Regions from separate parts of the Kocuria sp. KSNUG genome, predicted to be linked through region 1. Evidence: riboswitches for the same ligand, from Rfam matches in the RefSeq annotation. Region 1 holds a riboswitch; each other region holds the start of a gene.

The links. A riboswitch is a leader RNA that binds a small molecule or an ion and turns the genes downstream of it on or off. The one in region 1 is predicted to bind S-adenosylmethionine.
Region 2: another riboswitch for S-adenosylmethionine. It lies ahead of AABM36_RS03660 (methylenetetrahydrofolate reductase); the one in region 1 lies ahead of AABM36_RS06155 (MetQ/NlpA family ABC transporter substrate-binding protein).
Region 3: another riboswitch for S-adenosylmethionine. It lies ahead of AABM36_RS04425 (hypothetical protein); the one in region 1 lies ahead of AABM36_RS06155 (MetQ/NlpA family ABC transporter substrate-binding protein).

What each region holds. Positions count from the first base shown of each region.
Region 1 is NZ_CP150981.1:1,422,744-1,429,572, forward strand. It holds gene AABM36_RS06140 (solute symporter family protein) at 1-502, shown strand, start outside; gene AABM36_RS06145 (GlsB/YeaQ/YmgE family stress response membrane protein) at 653-916, shown strand; gene dxr (1-deoxy-D-xylulose-5-phosphate reductoisomerase) at 1,085-2,365, shown strand; SAM riboswitch class IV at 2,556-2,670, shown strand; gene AABM36_RS06155 (MetQ/NlpA family ABC transporter substrate-binding protein) at 2,762-3,643, shown strand; gene AABM36_RS06160 (methionine ABC transporter ATP-binding protein) at 3,640-4,692, shown strand; gene AABM36_RS06165 (methionine ABC transporter permease) at 4,692-5,348, shown strand; gene ispG (flavodoxin-dependent (E)-4-hydroxy-3-methylbut-2-enyl-diphosphate synthase) at 5,528-6,694, shown strand; gene AABM36_RS06175 (GNAT family N-acetyltransferase) at 6,691-6,829, shown strand, end outside.
Region 2 is NZ_CP150981.1:841,859-848,687, reverse strand. It holds gene AABM36_RS03675 (carbohydrate ABC transporter permease) at 1-87, shown strand, start outside; gene AABM36_RS03670 (ABC transporter substrate-binding protein) at 143-1,444, shown strand; gene AABM36_RS03665 (ABC transporter ATP-binding protein) at 1,600-2,754, shown strand; SAM riboswitch class IV at 2,857-2,973, shown strand; gene AABM36_RS03660 (methylenetetrahydrofolate reductase) at 3,017-4,225, shown strand; gene metE (5-methyltetrahydropteroyltriglutamate--homocysteine S-methyltransferase) at 4,424-6,829, shown strand, end outside.
Region 3 is NZ_CP150981.1:1,013,108-1,019,936, reverse strand. It holds gene AABM36_RS04435 (amidase) at 1-1,076, shown strand, start outside; gene pgm (phosphoglucomutase (alpha-D-glucose-1,6-bisphosphate-dependent)) at 1,197-2,831, shown strand; SAM riboswitch class IV at 2,980-3,095, shown strand; gene AABM36_RS04425 (hypothetical protein) at 3,107-3,469, shown strand; gene AABM36_RS04420 (lipid II:glycine glycyltransferase FemX) at 3,737-4,852, shown strand; gene AABM36_RS04415 (sulfatase-like hydrolase/transferase) at 4,874-6,409, opposite strand; gene AABM36_RS04410 (metal-dependent transcriptional regulator) at 6,590-6,829, opposite strand, start outside.

The DNA of each region.
Region 1 (6,829 bases):
CGACATCTACACGTCCGTGATCAAGAAGGGGAACTCGGACCCGCGCCAGGAGCTGCGCGTGGCCAAGACCACCGTGGTGGTCATCGGTCTGATCTCCATCGCCGGCGGCATCGGCGCCCAGGGGCAGAACGTGGCGTTCCTCGTGGCGCTGGCCTTCGCGGTGGCGGCCTCCGCCAACCTCCCGACCATCCTGTACTCCCTGTACTGGAAGCGCTTCACCACCCGCGGGGCCGTGTGGTCCATGTACGGCGGGCTGATCCTCTCCGTGGTGCTGATCGTCTTCTCGCCGGTGATGTCCGGCTCGGAGACCTCCATGATCCCCGGTGCGGACTTCGCCATCTACCCGCTGTCCAACCCGGGCATCATCTCCATCCCGGCCTCGTTCCTGCTGGGCTTCCTGGGATCGGTGACCGAGCGGCGCCGTGAGGATCCCCTCAAGCAGTCCGAGATGGAAGTGCGTTCCCTCACAGGTGTGGGCGCCGAGAAGGCCGTCTCGCACTGACTCCACCGCGGCGGCCCCGGTTTTCAGGGACCGCCGCGGTGCACCGGAGCCCATAGACCCCCAAACTGGTAGTACACTGAGCGACGGTTCGCTGACCAGAGCGACTGCGGGCAACCGCACGCGTTTGCAACGAAAACTTGAGGTGGAGAAATGGGCATTTTCAGCTGGATCATCCTCGGCATCATCGCTGGCGCTCTCGCCAAGCTGATCCTGCCGGGCAAGCAGGGTGGCGGGATCATCGTCACCATGATCCTCGGCATCGTGGGCGCGTTCCTCGGTGGCTGGCTCGGGTCGTTCATCCCGGGTCTGAGCAACGGGATCCAGGAGATCAGCTTCGGCACCATCATCACGTCCGTCGTGGGCGCGATCATCGTGCTGCTGATCTACGGTTTCGTCGTCGGCCGCCGTCGCTGAACCGCACGGGTCCGCGAGGACCACTGAGCAAGGGCGTCACCCCCGGGTGGCGCCCTTGTCGTCTGTCCAGGGCCGTGACGACACCTCCCGGTGGCTCGGGCGGATCTCGGGCGCGCCAGGGCTCTGCGCAGGGAAGGGCGGGTCGGACGGGCGCGCCATACTGGTGCCATGACCTCCGCAGCCATGACCCCCGACCTCGACCGCGCCACCCGTGGGGCTCCCCGCCGTCTGGTGGTCCTCGGCTCCACGGGGTCCATCGGCACGCAGGCGCTCGACGTCGTCCGGGGCGCCGCCCAGCTGACGCGGCCCGGGGGCGGCGTCACCCACCCGCCCTTCGAGGTCCTCGCCCTCGCCGCGGGTGCGGGCCACCTCGAGCTCCTCGCGCAGCAGGCGGTGGACTTCAGCGTGGCGGCCGTCGCCACCAGCGGGTCCGCGCAGGACGCCGCCCGGCTGGGTGAGCTGATCGACGACGCCGCCCGGGCGGCACGCTCCCCGGCGCCGCGGCCCGAGATCCTCCACGGCCCCCGAGCCGCCGCACAGGTGGCCGCGTGGGAGGGCGCGGACGTGGTCCTCAACGGCATCACCGGAAGCATCGGTCTGGAGCCCACGCTGGCGGCCCTGGAGGTCGGGCGCCGGGTGGCGCTCGTCAACAAGGAGTCGTTGATCGCGGGCGGTCCGCTGGTCACGGCGGCCGCCGCGGCCACGGGTCTCACGGATGCGCTGATCCCCGTGGACTCCGAGCACTCCGCGATCGCCCAGGCGCTGCGCTCCGGGACGGCCGGGGAGGTGGACCGTCTGGTGCTCACGGCGTCCGGGGGACCGTTTCGCGGCATGACCCGGGAGCAGCTGGCCCACGTGAGCCCCGAGCAGGCCCTGCGGCACCCCACCTGGGACATGGGCCCCATGGTCACCACGAATTCCGCGACCCTGGTCAACAAGGCCCTCGAGGTGCTCGAGGCCAGCCTGCTCTTCGACGTCCCGCTCGAGCGGATCGACGTGACGGTCCACCCCCAGTCCGTGGTGCACTCCATGGTCCAGTTCACGGACGGCTCCACTCTCGCGCAGGCCTCGCCGCCGGACATGCGGCTGCCGATCGCGCTGGGCATCGCGTGGCCCCACCGGGTCACGGGTGCGGCCGCCGCGTGCGACTGGACGCGCGCCGCCGAGTGGACCTTCGAGCCGCTGGACGCCGAGGCCTTCCCCGCCGTGGAGCTGATCAAGCACGCCGGGGGGCTCGGCGGCACGTGGCCCGCGGTGTTCAACGCCGCGAACGAGCAGGCGGTGCACGCGTTCCACCGCGGGGAGCTCGGATTCCTGCAGATCGTCGAGCTGGTCTCGCGCGTGGTCGACGAGCACGACGGCGTGCGCGAACCCCGCCTGGAGGACGTGCTCGAGGCGGAGACGTGGGCCAGGGCGCGCGCGGACGAACGGATCGCGGGAGGTCGCTGAACCGGTCTGCCAGTCCGAACTCCCACTGCGGGCGTCGCCATGCCCGGGGGGGCGCTCGAGGGGGGGAGGGAGCCAGGCGCGGCCCCGGGGTGCGCCGTGGCACGCGATGACGCCGTGCGGACGGGGGCGGACCGGGCGGCGTCGTCCGGCGGTACGGGAACCTGCGAGCACCGTGCTACAGTTCTGGGCGGATGACGAGATCCGGCGCGAAGCTCTGGCTGGCCGGACGGCAACCCTCTCCCGTAGCGGGGTGCCCCAGATGACCATCCGGCCGCGGTTCGAACAGATCACGGCAAGTGCGGTTTTCCTCGAATGGCACGTGTCTGATCATTGCCCTCATCCAGGTGGGACTGTTTGCTCCGCGCATCCGTATCCCGACCCTGGAAAGGCATCACCGTGCGAAGCAAGCGCCTGATCCCCGTTGTACTGGCCACCACCCTGGGCCTGACCCTCACCGCGTGCGGCGGCCCCGAGAACACCGATCCCATGGCCGACGGCAAGATCACCATCGGCATCGTGGGCGCCACCCCCGTCCAGGATGCGTTCAAGGAGGTGGCGGCGCAGAACGACGTCACCGTGGAGTTCGTGGACTTCAGCGACTACAGCCAGCCGAATCCCGCCCTGAAGAGCGGGGACATCGACATGAACTGGTTCCAGCACATCGCCTACCTGGCGGACTACAACAACAACTCGGGTGACACGATCACCCCCGTGGGCTCCACGTCCATCTTCCCGCTGGGGCTGTACTCCAAGTCCGTGAAGTCCGTGGCCGACTTCAAGGACGGGGACGAGATCGCCGTTCCCAACGACTCCATCAACCTCTCCCGGGCGCTGAGCCTGCTGGAGCAGCAGGGCCTGGTGACCTTCACCAAGGACACGATCGCCCCCACCGAGCAGGACGTGGACACCGAGAAGTCCAAGGTGAAGGTCCGCCCCGTCTCCGCGGAGCAGACCGTGCTGTCCATGGATTCCGTGGCCGCCTCCGTGGTGAACAACGACTTCCTGGACCGCGCCGGGCTGGACCCGAACAAGGCACTGGCCCAGGACGACCCCACCGCGGACAGCGCCAAGGTGTACGACAACATCTTCGCCGCCACGCAGGCCAATGCGGAGAACGAGACCCTCAAGAAGGTTGCGGGTTTCTACTACGACGACAAGGTGCTGGAGGCCGAGAAGCAGGAGACCAAGGGCACCGCGGTGCCCACCGAGGTGGACCAGCAGGAGCTCAAGGACCTGCTGTCCCGCTACTCCGAGGACCTCAAGGGGCAGAGCAAGTGAGCCCGGCGCCCGAGGCGCAGACACTGGTCAGCTTCCGGGACGTCAGCAAGGTCTTCGTGACCGGCTCCAAGCGCCGCACGCGCACGGTCACCGCCGTGGACTCCGTGGACCTGGACATCCGGCGCGGGGAGATCTTCGCCGTCATCGGCTACTCGGGTGCCGGCAAGTCCACGCTGGTGCGCCTCATCAACGGCCTGGAACCCATCACGTCCGGCAGCCTGCAGGTGGCCGGCCGCCAGGTGGACGGCCGCAGCGAGACCCAGCTGGCCCCGATCCGCCGGGACATCGGGATGATCTTCCAGCAGTTCAACCTGTTCACGTCCCGCACCGTGGCCGGCAACATCGAGTTCCCGCTCAAACGGGCCGGGTGGAAGCCGGAGGACCGCAGGGCGCGGGTGGCAGAGCTGCTCGAGTTCGTGGGGCTCACCGAGCGCGCTGGCAACTACCCCGAGCAGCTCTCGGGCGGCCAGAAGCAGCGGGTGGGCATCGCGCGAGCGCTCGCCACCAACCCCGAGCTGCTGCTCGCGGACGAGTCCACGTCCGCACTGGACCCGGAGACCACGCAGGAGGTCCTGAGCCTGCTGCGACGCGTCAACCGTGAGCTGGGGATCACGATCGTGCTGATCACCCACGAGATGGACGTGGTGCGCGCCGTCGCCGACCGTGTGGCGGTCATGGACTCCGGGCGGGTCGTGGAGACCGGGACCACCGCGGAGCTCTTCGCGCACCCGAGGGCGGAGACCACCCGCAAGTTCGTGTCCTCCGTGATGCGCACCGTGCCGCAGGAGGACGAGCTCGCCAAGCTCCGGGCGGAGCACCCGGGCCGGCTCGTGCTCGTGGACGTCACCGACCGCAACAGGATCGGCTCGGTGCTCTCCGACGCCGCGCGGGACGGCGTGGCCTTCGAGATCGCGTTCGGCGGGATCTCCATCCTGCAGTCACACACGTTCGGGACGCTCACGCTGTCCCTCGACGGGCCCGACGACGCCGTGTCACGGGCCATCGAGGCCCTGCGCGCGGTCACCACGGTCCAGGAGGTGTCCGAGTAATGGACTGGTCCACTCTCGGCCCGCAGTTGCTGCAGGCAACCGGGCAGACGCTCTACATGGTCTCGGTGACCCTGGTCCTCGCGGGGCTCCTGGGCCTCGCGGTGGGCGTGGGGCTCTACGTGACACGCCGGGGCAACATCCTGGCGAACAGCGCGGTGTTCACCGTGCTGAACCTGCTGGTGAACTTCGTGCGACCCATCCCGTTCATCATCCTGCTCGCGGCACTGGGGCAGGTCACGGAGGCGGTGGTGGGCACCCGGCTGGGGCCCAACGCCGCGATCTTCGCCATGACCATCGGCGCCACGTTCGCCGTGGCGCGGATCGTGGAGCAGAACCTCATGACCGTGGACCCGGGGGTCGTGGAGGCCGCCCGGTCCATGGGGGTCTCGCGGTGGAAGATCATCACCACGGTGGTGCTCCCCGAGGCGCTCGGCCCCCTGGTGCTGGGCTACACCTTCCTGGTCATCGGCATCACGGACATGTCCGCGATGGCGGGGGCGATCGGTGCCGGCGGTCTGGGCGACTTCGCCCTGCGCCTGGGCTACCAGCGCTTCAACGACCAGGTCACGTGGGCCGCGGTGATCGTGATCATCATCCTGGTCCAGCTCGTGCAGTTCTTCGGCAACTGGCTCGCACGCAAGATCATGCGCCGGTGACTTTCCGTCCCGGGCTCGACGCCGCCCCCGGCCACGCACGCGCGTGGCCGGGGGCGGCGTCGTTATGCCGACGACCGGCGGGCGTCAGCCACGTCGGAGGAGTGGGGCACAATGGGGGGAGCAACGTTCGCGGGGCGCGCGACTCGGGCCCCGCAGGTCGATTCCCCTGGAGGAAACACGTGACGTCGGTCAATCTCGGCATGCCCGCAGCGCCCCAGCCCGTTCTGTCCCCGCGGCGCACAACCCGTCAGATCCGGGTGGGATCCGTGGGAGTGGGCTCGGAGTCGCCCATCAGCGTGCAGTCGATGACCACCACCCCCACCACCAACATCAACGCCACGCTGCAGCAGATCGCGGAGCTCAACGCCGCGGGCTGCGACATCGTGCGCGTGGCGTGCCCGTCCCAGGACGACGCCGACGCCCTGCCGATCATCGCGAAGAAGTCCCCGATTCCGGTGATCGCGGACATCCACTTCCAGCCCAAGTACGTCTACGCCGCGATTGACGCCGGGTGCGCCGGTGTCCGCGTGAACCCGGGCAACATCCGCAAGTTCGACGACCAGATCGAGGGCATCTCCCGCGCCGCGGAGGCCGCCGGGGTGTCCATCCGGATCGGCGTGAACGCGGGCTCCCTGGACAAGCGGCTGCTGGAGAAGTACGGCAAGGCCACCCCCGAGGCGCTCATGGAGTCCGCCGTGTGGGAGGCATCCCTCTTCGAGCAGCACGACTTCCACGACTTCAAGATCTCCGTGAAGCACAACGACCCCGTCACCATGGTGCGGGCCTACCAGCTGCTCGCGGAGCGCGGGGACTGGCCGCTGCACCTCGGTGTCACGGAGGCCGGGCCTGCGCTGCAGGGCACCGTGAAGTCCGCCACCGCGTTCGGCATCCTGCTGTCCCAGGGCATCGGGGACACCATCCGCGTGTCCCTGTCCGCCCCTCCCGTGGAGGAGGTCAAGGTGGGCAACCAGATCCTGCAGTCCCTCGGACTGCGCCCGCGCAAGCTGGAGATCGTCTCGTGCCCGTCCTGCGGGCGTGCGCAGGTGGACGTGTACAAGCTCGCGGAGGAGGTCAACGAGGGGCTCGCGCACCTCACCGTGCCGTTGCGCGTGGCCGTGATGGGCTGCGTGGTGAACGGGCCGGGCGAGGCCCGCGAGGCGGACCTCGGGGTGGCCTCGGGCAACGGCAAGGGCCAGATCTTCGTCAAGGGCGAGGTCGTCAAGACCGTTCCCGAGGACCAGATCGTGGAGACCCTGCTGGCCCAGGCCAACGAGATGGCCGAGAGCATGGAGCTGGACGAGAACGGCCAGCCCGTGGAGGGCTCCCCGGTCGTGACCGCCGGGTGATCCGGCGTCGGGGCGCGCGGGCGCTCGCACCCGCCGCCGTGGACCCCGCGGCACTGGACCGGCTTCTCGCGCAGGACCCGGTGGCCTCCGTGTTCGTGGCGTCGCACGTGCAGCGGGTTCGTGCCTCCGGGGCCC
Region 2 (6,829 bases), 580 kb from region 1:
ATCGCGACCATCCCCATGATCATCGTGTTCATCCTGCTGCAGCGCCACATGATCAAGGGTCTGACCGCGGGCGCGGTCAAGGGCTGACCCTCCACACACCACCCTCCAGCACATCCACCACCTCCTGAAGGAAGAAGCACACATGGAACTCTCACGTCGTCATGCCCTCGGCCTGCTGGGCCTCGGAACCGCCGCCGTGGCCCTGTCCGGCTGCGCCGGCACCGGGGGCGGAAGCTCCTCCGGCGGACAGGAGGCCTCCGGCCCGCTGCAGTTCTGGTCCAACCACCCCGCCAGCTCCAAGAGCCTGGAGCAGAAGCTCATCGACGCGTGGAACTCGGCCAACCCCGACACTCCGGCCGAGCTGATCGACGGCGGTGCCGACTACGAAGAGGTGGCGCAGAAGGTCAACGCCGCCCTGGCCGGCGGGGACCTCCCGGACGTGTTCGTGGCGTCGGACGTGAACTGGTTCAACTTCGCCCTGAACGAGGCCGTGACCCCGCTGGACGACCTGTGGCAGAAGGCCGGGATCGACTCCAGCACCTACGTGGACACGCTGCGCGAGGACTACAACTTCAACGACAAGCACTACTGCGCGCCGTACGCCCGCTCCACCTGCATCATGTACTTCAACAAGGACATGATGCGGAAGGCCGGCCTGCCCACGGACCGCGGGCCCCGCACGTGGGAGGAGTTCGCGCAGTGGGCGCCCCAGCTGGTCAAGGCCAACGGCGGCAAACCGGCGCTGATCCTCCCGGACGGTGCCAACTACATGGACTGGTACTTCCAGGGCATGATCTGGACGTTCGGGGGCGCCTACTCCCGCGACTGGACCGCCACCTTCACGGAGGAGAACTCCATCAAGGCCGGCGAGTACCTCAAGAAGCACGTGGCGGAGGGGCACATCAAGATCGTCCAGGACGGGGCCAACGACTTCGGGATCGGCAACGGCGCGGCGCTGCTGGAGTCCACGGGCTCCCTGGGTGGCCTCAAGGAGGCCGCGAAGTTCGACTTCTACACCACCTACCTGCCCGGCCCGAAGCCCGGCTGCGCCACCGGTGGCGCAGGCCTGGCGATCCCCAACGGCATCAGCGACGAGCGCAAGCTCACCGCCGCCAAGTTCATCGACTTCATGACGAACACCGACAACACGATCACGTTCACCCAGGCCACCGGCTACATGCCGGTGCGCAAGGACGCCATGGAGAAGCCCGAGGAGAAGAAGTTCCTCGAGGAGAACCCCAATGCGATGACCGCGATCAAGCAGCTGAACGAGAACACCCAGCCGCAGGACGCGGCCCGTGTGTTCGTCTCCGGCGGTGGCCAGCGGATCGGCGGCGGCCTGGACCGCATCACGTTCGGTGGCGAGGACGTCAAGACCGTCTTCCAGCAGCTGCAGGACGAGACCCAGAAGATCATCGACTCGGACATCAAGCCCAAGCTGTGATCCACCGCGGGTGGCGGCCCCTCTCGGGGCTGCCACCCGCGGCCCGATCCGAACGGCGCCCGCACCGCTTAACACCACGGTGAGCCCGCGGCGACCACCGCGCTGCGGCACCGAGTTCGTCACCACTGTCACCACCCAAGAGCCCGAGGAGCACCATGGCCACCGTCGAGTACAAGCACGCATCACGCATCTTCGATCCGGGCAAGCCGCCGGCGGTGTCCCAGCTCGATCTCAGCATCCGTGACGGTGAGCTCCTGGTCCTCGTGGGCCCCTCCGGCAGCGGCAAGTCCACGGCCATGCGGATGCTCGCCGGCCTCGAGCCCGTGGACGAGGGCTCCGTGTTCATCGACGGCCGCGACGTCACGGGCACCCGGGCCCGCGACCGTGACGTGGCCATGGTGTTCCAGTCCTACGCCCTGTACCCCAACATGACCGCGCGGCAGAACATGTCCTTCGCGCTGGAGAACGAGAAGCTGGACCGCGCCGAGATCGAGCAGCGGGTGGAGCGCGCCGCCGCCATGCTGGAGCTCGGGCCCCTCATGGACAAGCGTCCCGCGGCCATGTCCGGGGGACAGCGGCAGCGTGTGGCCATGGGCCGCTCGATCGTGCGCAACCCCAAGGTGTGGTGCATGGACGAGCCGCTGTCCAACCTGGATGCCACGCTGCGCGTGTCCACCCGCGCCCAGATCGCGGACCTCCAGCGGGAGCTGGGGGTCACCACCATCTACGTGACCCACGACCAGGTCGAGGCCATGACCATGGGCGACCGCGTGGCCGTGCTGCGCGACGGTCAGCTGCAGCAGGTGGCCGATCCGATCCACCTCTACGAGCACCCCGCAAACGTGTTCGTGGCTCGCTTCATCGGGTCGCCGGCGATGACCATCATGCACGACGTCCCCGTCCGGGACGGCCACGCGGTCCTCGACGCCGCGAGCGGGCTGCGGGTGCCCGTGCCGGCCGAGTTCTCGGCGCACGTGCGGGACACCGTGACCGTGGGTGTCCGTCCGGAGTCGTGGGAGATCACGGGCGAGGGTGACGCACCGGGGACCCCCGCTCTGCCCCTGCGGGTCCACCTGGTGGAGAAGCTCGGCTCCGAGGCGTTCATCCACTGCGTGCTGCCGGGCACCTCGGACCCCGGGACCGAGGACGCCCGCGCCATGCGGCTGGAGAAGGGCCGCGCCACCGTCCGCGCGGACAAGTTCCTGCAGATGGAGGCTGGATCCACGATCCACGTGCGGCCGAACGCCCGGGAGACGTGCTTCTTCGACCCCGCCTCCGGCGAGAACCTGGAGGTCGTGGTCGGCCGCTGACCACGCGTGTGTCCCCCGGGGTCCGACCCCGGGGACACGCCGTCCCGGGCCGTGTGTTTTTCACGGCGCGGGGCCCTCGTGCTACCGTCTCACCCACCAAAGGATCATGAGACCCGGCGAAAAGCTCTGGCTGGCCGGGCGGCAACCCTCCTGCTGTAGTGGGGTGCCCCAGATGACGATCCGGCCGCCGCGCAACCGCGTGGCTGGCAAGTACGGCGCACGGGGTCCACCTCCGGCGTCCTACCGCCGGAGGTTTTCTCATATGCCCGTCACACCGCCGACCGCCCGCGCCGAGGACAGGCCGCAGCTCGTGGCCGCGGCCCGCGCCGCGGACGAGCCCGTTTACGCGTCAGGCGCCCACCCCGCCGGCTCAGCCGTTCCCGTGGGCCCCGCCTCCTCGACGGGCGGGCACGATCCTGCGGGTGCCAGCCGCCCCAGTGGCGTTCCCACGGCGGCCACCTGCCGCGCGGGCGCACCCGCCGCCCCAGCGCCCAGCCCGGACTCGTCCGAGCCGTCCTGCTCCGAACCGCCCGCGCGCACGTCCTGGCTGGTGCGCCGCCCCCGGCGCTCCACGCTCGTCTCCTTCGAGGTGTTCCCGCCCCGCCCCACCGCGGACCCGGACACCGTGTGGCGCAGCATCGACGCCATGGCCCAGGCCGGGCCCGACTTCTTCTCCGTCACGCACGGACACTCGGGTGGTCGTGGTGTGTCCCGCGAGGCGCTGCGCCATCTGCGCCGCACCACCAGGACCCCCGTGATGGCCCACTTCACGTGCGGTGGCACCGACCGCGCGGGGCTGGAGCGTTCGGTGGAGCAGCTGCTGGACGACGGCGTCCGCGACCTCCTCGCGCTGCGCGGGGACCCGCCCCTGGGCGCCGGGCAGTGGCGGACCCCGCCCGGGGGGATCGGCCGGGCCTCGGAGCTGGTGCGGCTCATCCGGGACGTCGAGCGGCGTCGTTTCGGGGACGGGTTCCGCCCCGGGACGCGGCCGCTGTCCGTGTCGGTGGCGTGCTACCCGTCCCCCGCCCGGGGGCGTGACCCCGAGGCGGATCTCGCGTCCCTGTGGGAGAAGCAGGAGGCCGGGGCGGACTACGCGATCACGCAGGTGCTCTACGAGCCCGAGGACTACGCGTCGTTCCTGGAGCGGGCGCGCTCCGAGGGGATCCACATCCCGGTGGTCGCGGGTCTCATGCCCCTGACCAACCCGAAACGGTTGCAGCGGATGACGGAGATCACCGGAGTGCCCGTTCCCGAGCGGCTCACCCGGTTCCTCACCTCGGGCTCCCCCGAGGAGCTGCGGCACCGGGGCACCGCGGCCACGCTGTCGCTGATCGACGACCTCCTGGACCTGGGCTGCGCAGGCTTCCACCTGTACACGTTCAACCGCCCGGACGCGGCGCTCACCATCCTGGAGCACCTGCGCGTCCGGGATGCGGCCCGCGAGTACCGGGGCCGCAGCCCCGCGGCCTGACCGTGCGGCGTCGTGCGCACCGCCCACCGCAGAGCCGCACGCGCGGCTCTGCCCACGCGCGCTGGAGCACGTGCCCCGGTACGCCCGCCGCGCCCGTCACGCCCAGTGACCCCGTACAGCGCCGTCGCCGGCCCACCCGCGACGCGGCTGCCTCACACCCTTTTCACGTCACCACACCAACCCCTACAAGGAGAGATCATGACCGTCACGAATCCCACCCCCCTGCCCAGCGCCACGATCCTGGGCTACCCGCGCATCGGCCCGGACCGGGAACTCAAGCGGGCCCTCGAGGCCTACTGGGCGGAGCCCGCACGGCACCCGGCCCAGACCGTCCTGGACACTCTCGGCGACCTCCGGGAGCGCACGACCCTCAGGCTGCGCGAACTGGGGCTCACGCAGGACACCGCCGTGCCCTCCGAGGGCTTCGCCGTGGACCACGTCCTGGACACCGCGCTCGCCCTGGGTGCCGTGCCGGCCCGGTTCCGGGCGGAGGGCCTCCTCCCCGCCGCGCCGGACACCGAGCGCGGGATCGAGCTGATCACGGCCCTGTCCCGGGGGACGGACGATCTGGAGCCGCTGGAGCTGACCAAGTGGTTCGACACCAACTACCACTACTACGTCCCCGAGCTCGATCCGGGCACCGCCCTGCGGGCGCACCCGGAGAGCCTGGTCTCCCGGTACCGGGACACCCTGCGGCGCACCGGCGTGCGGACCCGCCCCGTGCTGGTGGGTCCCGTGACCTTCCTGCTGCTCTCGCGCCCGGAGACCCCCGCGGCCCACGGCGCGCGGGTGGACCCCCTGGCAGGGCTCGACGACGTCCTGGCCCAGTACGTCTCGATCCTCAGCTCTCTGCACGCGGCCGGTGTGCCGTGGGTGCAGCTGGACGAGCCCGCCCTCGCCGCGGACGGCTGGGGTGCGTCCCGCGAACGGATCCTCTCCGCGGTGACCACCGCGTACACGCGGCTGACCGCCCTGTCGGACCACCCCTCGGTGCTGGTGACCGTGGGCTACGGGGACGCCGGGCAGGACGCCCACCTCGCGCTGGCCCGCACGGGCGTGGACGCCCTCGCCGTGGACCTCGACCGCGGGGCCGTCCCCACCCGGGCCGCGCTCGAGGCGTGGGGCGAGCGGCCGGTGGTGGGCGGCGTCGTGGGCGGACGCACCGTGTGGCGCACGAACCTGGCGGGCGCCACGGACACCCTGCACCGGTTGCGTGCCGCGGGCCGCGGCCCCGTGGCGGTGGGCACGGCGACGCCGCTGCTGCACGTCCCGCACGACGTCACCCGGGAGACCGAACTGGACCCGGACGTGCGCAGCTGGGTGGCGTTCGCGGACCAGAAGGTGAGCGAGGTCGTCGAGCTGGCGCGCGGCGTCGAGCACGGCTGGGACTCGATTGCGCAGACCCTGGAGACCGACACCCGCATCCGCGAGGCCCGGGCCGCCCACCCCGCGACGCGCCGCCCCGAGATCCGCGAGCGCACCGCGGCCGTCTCCCCGGAGGACCGATGGCGCCCCTCAGCGGCTGAACGCCGGGCGGCGCAGCAGGAGCGGCTGAGGCTGCCGCTGCTGCCCACCACGACCATCGGCTCCTTCCCGCAGACCGCCGAGATCCGGGCGGCCCGCGCCGCCCACCGGGCGGGTCGCCTGGACGGCGCCGCCTACTGGGAGGCCATCCGGTCCGAGATCGCCCGCGCGGTGCGCGCCCAGGAGGAGCTGGGGCTGGACGTGCTGGTGCACGGAGAGGCGGAGCGCAACGACATGGTGCAGTACTTCGCGGAGTCCCTGGAGGGTTTCGCGACCACCCGCCACGGCTGGGTGCAGTCCTACGGCTCGCGGTGCACACGCCCGTCCATCCTGTTCGGGGACGTCTCCCGGCGCGTGCCCATCACCGTGGACTGGACGCGCTACGCGGCCTCGCTCACCGACCGTCCTGTGAAGGGCATGCTCACGGGTCCGGTCACGATTCTCGCGTGGTCCTTCGTGCGGGACGACGTCCCCGCGGCCGAGGTGGCCGATCAGGTGGCGCTGGCCCTGCGGGACGAGATCACCGACCTCGAAGCCGCCGGCACCGCCGTGGTGCAGGTGGACGAGCCCGCCCTGCGGGAGCTGCTGCCGCTGCGCGAGGCGGACCGTCCGGCCTACCTGGAGTGGTCCGTGGGCGCGTTCCGGCTGGCCACGGGTGCCGCCGCCGCGGACACGCAAATTCACACCCACCTCTGCTACTCCGAGTTCGAGACCGTGCTGGATGCGATCGAGGGTCTGGACGCGGACGTCACCACGCTGGAGGCCTCCCGCTCCGGCTCGGGCATCGTGGACGGTCTCGCCGCCGCGGACTTCCCGAGGGACGTGGGACCCGGTGTGTGGGACATCCACTCCCCGCGCGTGCCCTCCTTCGAGGAGGTGGCTCGCAGGGTGCGCCGTGCCGCCCACGCCATTGGCGCGGAGCGCGTGTGGGTCAACCCGGACTGCGGGCTCAAGACCCGTGGCTGGCCCGAGACCGAGGCAGCACTCGACCGCCTCGTGACCGCCGCGGTGTCCGTGCGCACGGAGCTCGAGCGGGAGGACCACGACGCCCGCGTCGGCGCGGGGCCCGTCCTTAGTTCA
Region 3 (6,829 bases), 410 kb from region 1:
GCATGTACCCAGCAGCGCGCAACCCCTTTGCGCTGCACTGCTCCCCGGGTGGGTCCTCCGGCGGCCAGGCCGCCGCAGTGGCCGCGGGCATCCTCCCCGCGGCCATCGGCTCGGACGGCGGCGGGTCCGTGCGGATCCCCGCGGCGGCGTGCGGGCTCATCGGGCTCAAGCCCAGCCGAGGACGGGTGCCCAGCAGCGACGCGCTGTCGAACGTCGGGCAGCTGGGGGTCAACGGGCCGATCACCCGCACCGCCGCGGACGCCGCCCTGCTCCTGGACGTGCTGTGCCACACCCCGGGCCACGAGCGGATCGACCGGCCCGTGGTGGCCGCGCCCGAACCGTCGTTCTCGCGGGTCGTGGAGCGCGCCCTGGAGGGGGATGCGCCGTGGGACCAGCGGCCGCTGCGCATCGGGGTGAGCACGGCCTCTCCGTTCGACGCCACGTACGAGATCACGGTCTCCCCCGAGGCGCGGTCGGCGCTGGCCGAGGGGATCCGCCTGCTCGAGGCGCTGGGCCACACCGTGGAGGACGCGGAGATCCACTACGACCCCGCGTACCCCGAGGCGTTCTCCCGGCTGTGGACCACGGCCATGGGCCAGCTGCCGCTGAACGGCGCCGAGCACCTGCTCACCGGGCTGGCCCGCTCGTTCCGCGAGCGCGCCCTGTCCCGCAGCGCGGTGGAGCTCGCGGACGCCTTCGCCGTGCTGCGCGGGATCGAGGCGGACCTCATCCGCCAGTTCTCCCGCTTCGACATGGTCCTCACCCCCGCCCTGGCCATGCCGCCGCGGCCCGTGGGGTGGTTCCACGAGGGCTTCGACATCGCGGATCCCGCGGGTGCGGAGCAGGACTACATGCGCCAGTGCCAGTACACGCCGTGGACCTCGGTGGTGAACGTGATCGGGCTGCCCGCGATCACGGTACCCACCACGTGGCGCACCCCCGAGACCGGCGACTACCCGGGTCCGGTCCCCATGGGAATCCAGCTCGTGGGGCGCGCGTCCGGTGAGGCGCAGCTGTTCGCGCTGGCCGCCCAGCTGGACCCGCCCACGACGCCGCACGCCCGCCTCGTCGCCTGAGCGTGCCTCCGCGCGCGGGAGGTGGCCGTGCGGCGTCGTCGTCCGCCGGGGCGGGGCCGAGGCCCGAAACCGAGCGGCGCACGGCCTGACGGGGCGCGCTTTCGGGACTAGGTTGGGGGCATGACCAACCGTGCGGGCACCGTTGCCCAACCCAGTGACCTCGTGGACATCGACGACCTCGTGGCGGCATACTTCGACCGCGCCCCGGATGCCGGGAACCCGGACCAGCGGGTGGCGTTCGGAACCTCCGGGCACCGCGGCTCCTCGCTGAAGACCTCGTTCAACGAGGACCACATCGCGGCGATCACGCAGGCGATCGTGGAGTACCGCGCCGGGCAGGGCATCACCGGCCCGCTGTTCATGGGCAAGGACACCCACGCGCTGTCCGGGCCCGCGCAGGACACGGCGCTGCAGGTGCTCGCCGCCAACGGTGTGCACACGCTGCTGGACGCGCGGGACGGGTTCACACCCACCCCGGCGCTGTCCCACGCGATCCTCACGTACAACGCCTCCCAGCCGGAGGACCGCGCGGACGGGATCGTGATCACCCCGTCCCACAACCCGCCCACGGACGGCGGCTTCAAGTACAACCCCCCGCACGGCGGCCCCGCGGACACGGACGCCACCGGGTGGATCGCGGACCGCGCCAACGAGCTCATCGAGGCGGGCCTGGAGGGCGTGCGGCGCGTGTCCCTGGAGGACGCGAAGGCCGCGGAGACCACCGGGACGTTCGACTTCCTGGACAGCTACGTCTCCGCGCTGCCGGAGATCATCGATCTGGAGGCCATCAAGGCCGCAGGCGTGCGCATCGGCGCGGACCCCATGGGCTCGGCGTCGGTGGCGTACTGGCAGGAGATCGGCGAGCGCTTCGGACTGAACCTGGAGGTGGTGAACCCCACCGTGGACCCGCAGTGGGCGTTCATGACCCTGGACTGGGACGAGAAGATCCGCATGGACTGCTCCTCCCCCTCCGCCATGGCCTCGCTCATCGGCGCCCGGGACAAGTACGACATCGCCACGGGCAACGACGCCGACAGCGACCGCCACGGGATCGTGACCCCGGACGCCGGGCTCATGAACCCCAACCACTACCTCGCGGTGGCCATCGACTACCTCTACCGCACGCGCGACGGCTGGCGCGGCGACGCCGGGGTGGGCAAGACCCTGGTGTCCTCCTCGATCATCGACCGCGTGGCGCAGTCCCTGGGCCGGCGCCTGGACGAGGTGCCCGTGGGCTTCAAGTGGTTCGTGCCCGGACTGCTGGACGGCTCCATCGGTTTCGGCGGGGAGGAGTCCGCGGGTGCCTCGTTCCTGCGCCGGGACGGCTCCGTGTGGACCACGGACAAGGACGGCATCATCCTGGCGCTGCTCGCCGCGGAGATGACCGCGACCACCGGCACAACCCCCTCGCAGCGCTACCGCGAGCTTACCGAGCAGTTCGGGGACCCGGTGTACCAGCGGATCGACGCCCCGGCGAACCGCGAGCAGAAGGCCGCCCTCAAGAAGCTCTCCGCGGAGCAGGTCACGGCGGACACCCTGGCCGGTGAGCCCATCACCGCCAAGCTCACGGAGGCCCCCGGCAACGGCGCGGCGATCGGCGGGCTCAAGGTCACCACGGAGAACGCGTGGTTCGCGGCCCGGCCCTCCGGCACGGAGGACGTCTACAAGATCTACGCCGAGTCCTTCAAGGGTGAGGAGCACCTGAAGCAGGTGCAGCAGGAGGCCAAGGCTCTGGTGGACTCGGTCATCGGCTGAGTGCCACGGTGCGGGGCTCCCGCACCGGCTCGCTGCGCAGGAGCCGCTGAGCGGTACGGGGTTCTCCCGTGCTGCTCGGCGGCCCTTCGTCGTGTCCGGGCGGCGCAGACGCTTGTGCGTGTCGGAGCGTTGTGCTGTGATGTTCCCGGATCAAGAAGCCCGACCATCAGCCCTCCGGCTGGTCGGCTGGCAACCGGTTGTTCGCACCCGGTGCCCCCGGAGGAAGATCCGCCGCCCGGCACCCGCCGCGCGGAAGTCTGCGAAAGGTCACCATCATGAGCAACTCCGCTCCCACTCCCGAACACCCGTGCGTCCACATGGACGGGGATTCCGCCTGCCGGAGCTACCGCCCGGGGCACAACGCGCACTACATCCAGTCCCGCCTGGCCGTCGAGAACCAGGACCGGTGGGTCCGGGTGGAGCTGGGCGCCCCGCACGGGAACACGGTGCAGGCCACGTTCCCGGACGGCGGCACCCGGACCTGGTGGTGCCACGACCCCGCCCTGCTGGAGCGGTTCCACACGCTGCAGCACAGCGGGGCCGCGGCGTCGTTCGACCCCGGGACCTCGCTCGCCAGCGTGCCGAGCTCGCAGAGCAGGCTCGCCCTGCTGCACCCGGCGGTGGTCGACGGGCAGTGACGATCCCGCGGTGATCCAGGGAAGTACCGGGTGGGCGGGCGCCACGTCCTGCCCACCCGGTTCCTCCCGTGGCCCGAACGGCCGGTGGGACGTGCTGTAGTCGCGTTCCACCGGCTTCTGCCGCTGGACACGCCGTCGTCACATGGGAACACGCCGCACGGGTGCTGTTGCGGGTCGGTGAGCTTGGCTATCTAATGAAGATCGACCCCCGCGACCCCAGGACGATCCCTTGCGGCGGGGGCAGACACTCAAGGATGAGCACCCCGCATGAGGCACACCCCCGCCCACCCGGACCCCCTCGCGGTCCTCGGACCGTCCAGCGTGCTGCAGGCCGAACCCTGGCAGCACTTCCAGGCCGGTCTCTCGCGACGCACCCACGCCCTTGACGGCACGGGGTGGCACGCGCTCGTGATCGAGGAGCGCTCCCGGGCCGGGGCGGTCTGGTACGCCCCCTACGGACCGGTCCTGGCCCACCCCGAGGTTCTGCCGGAGGCGTTGCGCGAGCTGCGCACCGCCGCACGCGAGCACTCCGTGGCCTGGTTGCGGGTGGAGCCGCAGGTGCCGTCCCCGGTCGGCACCCCCTTCGCCGCGGCCGTGCAGCAGCAGAACGCCACGGCACCCTCGCTCGGCGCGGCACTGCGCGCCCTCGGAGCGCGGCCCGCCCCGCGTGACATCCAGCCCGCGTACACGCGGTGGGTGGATCTCGCCCGCGAACCGCAGGAGATCCTCGCGGCCATGACGGGCACCAACCGCAACCTGTGGCGGCGCCACCGGGACAAGGGTCTCACTCTGGCCTCGGACTCCCATCCGGACGCCGCCGAGGCCGTGATCGACCTGCAGCACCGCACCGCCGGGCGAAAGGGCTTCACGGCGCACAGCGAGGACTACCTCCGCAGCGCCGCCCGCAGCCTGGGGGCCACGGGGAACTGCACGGCCTACACCAGCTCCGTGGACGGCACCGTGGTCAGCGCGCTGCTGACGTACGACTCCCCGACCACGCGGATCTTCGCCCACTCGGGCATGGACGCGAGCGTTCGCAAGCTGCGCCCCAACCAGCCGCTCATCGCCCAGGCGCTGCTCGACGCCGCCGAGCAGGGTCTCGCGATCGGCGACCTCTTCGGAATTGCCCCGCTGAGCGATCCCACCCACCCGTGGACCGGGTTCAGCGCCTTCAAGCGATCCTTCGGCGGCGCGGACGTGGCACTGGGCGGCACGTGGGACGTTTCCGTCAGCGCCCCCCGCTACATGGCCTACCGCGCCGCGCGCCGCGCGCGGGACGAAGCGGGCTCGGCGCGCACGCGCGCCCGGGTGGCGGCGGCCCGCGTCCGTGCCGGGCTGACCTCCGGAAAGCAGGCGGGAGAGACCTCGCCCAGCGGGAAGTAGCCGCGCGGAGGGGCCAGGGGGTCAGCCCACCGGGTTCTCGGGGTCCCAGGCCCGGGAGTAGAAATCGGCGGAACGCGAGTCCAGCAGCTGCTGGTACTCCTCGGGGTCCATGGCCTGCGCCGAGCCCTGGGGAGGCTGCTGCTGCCGGACGGACGTGCCCAGGCCCGCGGCGCCGTCGTGCACCGAGAGACCCGCCGCCTCCAGGAGGGTGGGGTACATGCTGAGCTGGTCCGCGCCGGCCCGCAGGGGCTGCTCGGCGGTCTCACCAGGGATCCACACGCGGTTGAACACGGTGCGGTTGGGGTGGTGGTCCAGCTGCTCGTGGAACGCGTCCCCGGCGCTCATGTGCTTGAGGTGGTCGCCCATGATCACCACGGAGGTGTCCTCCAGGTAGCCCTGGGCCTTCATGTGCTCCACGAACCCGGCCACCTGGGTCATGGAGCACGCGAACACGGAGGTCACCTCGTTCTGGGTGTCCACGTCGCAGGAGTTGTAGATGTGGACCGGTTCGTGGGTGTCCAGGGTCAGCATGGACAGGTTGAACGGCTGGCCCGTGCGCTCGTACTCGGCGTGCAGGCGGTCCACCTCGTCCTTGGCGTGGGCCATGAGGCGCTCGTCGCTCAGGCCCCAGTCGCTGCGGAAGTTCTCCGGGGGCTCGCCCGCCGCGCGCCAGTCCTCCAGGCCCTTGTCCTCGGTGTAGCCGTGGGTGCGCAGGAACGTGTCCTTGCCCGCGAAGGAGGAGTTGGCCCCGCCCAGGAACGTGTTCGTGTACCCGTGGTTCTGCAGGACGTCCCCCAGGCAGGTCACGCCACCCAGGTACTGCTCCTGCCCGGCACCGATGTCACCGGAGCTGCCGTTCCCGGCCTCCTTGAGCGGGATGCCGCACTGGGTGGAGGCGATCCCGGCCATGGTCCAGCCGCCACCCTCGTACTGCTGGAAGTCCTCGACGCTGCGCCACCCGTCCTCGGGCCGGGTGACCTCCTCGAGCGGCGCGAAGGCGTTCTTCTCGAACAGCTCCTCGTCCGCGAGCGTGGCCTCCCCGGACTCCAGGTAGATGACCACCAGGTTGCGCTTGTCCGCGTCACTCGTGATGGTGGGCTGGACGTACTTGGAGCCGATGTCGTGCGGGGACTTCACGGCCTTGACGTACTGGGGCAGGTCCACCGCGGACGCGAAGCTCGTGCTCCCCGCCACGAACACCGCAGCCACGGTCACGGCGGAGGCGCAGCGCACGACGCCGCGCGGGGCCCTGGTGGACTGCCCGCGCCGGGCCCGGCGCAGCCACGCGCGCCGGGCGAGGGCGATGCCCACGGTGACCAGGACGGGAAGAACCCCGATGACCAGCACGGAGATCCACACCACGGACCCGCCGCCACCGTCCGTCTGCACGGACATCAGGTTCATGCGCATCTGTCCCACCGAGATCTGGCCCCAGTAGTGCCGGATGATCCCACCCGCTGCCAGCAGGGTGAGCCCCAGCCAGATCAGGCCGTAGCACAGCCCGCGTCCCGTCCAGCGGCCCACCCGCCTGCCCACGCGCAGAAAACCCTCGGACATGTTGTGGACCTCGTGTTCCTGGATCATCCGGTGCCAGCCCGCACCGCCGCGGCCCGGGCATGGTGTGCCGCCGCGTTCGCATTCGTGTTCCTTCAAGAGTAGGACATGTTCCGGTCATCCGCTGTTCACCTTGCAGTCCGGCGGCAGCACATGACGGACCGGTGGTGCGGGCGGTCCCGTTCAGCCTGCGCGGGTGAGGGACTGCACCCAGACGGCCTCCGCAACCAGGATGCCGAGGTCCACGGCATCCCGGCCGGGTGCGTCCGTGCCCGCCGCAGCGGGAGATGTCTGTGTCTGCCGGCCGGCGGGCGAGCCGCCCCCGGGAAGGTGACCGTCCGGCGTCGTTCCCCCTGCGGCCACGCGCACCCGCACCGTGGCGCTGCGGGCGGGGCCCGGGAGAACCTGCAGCACCGTGCCCGG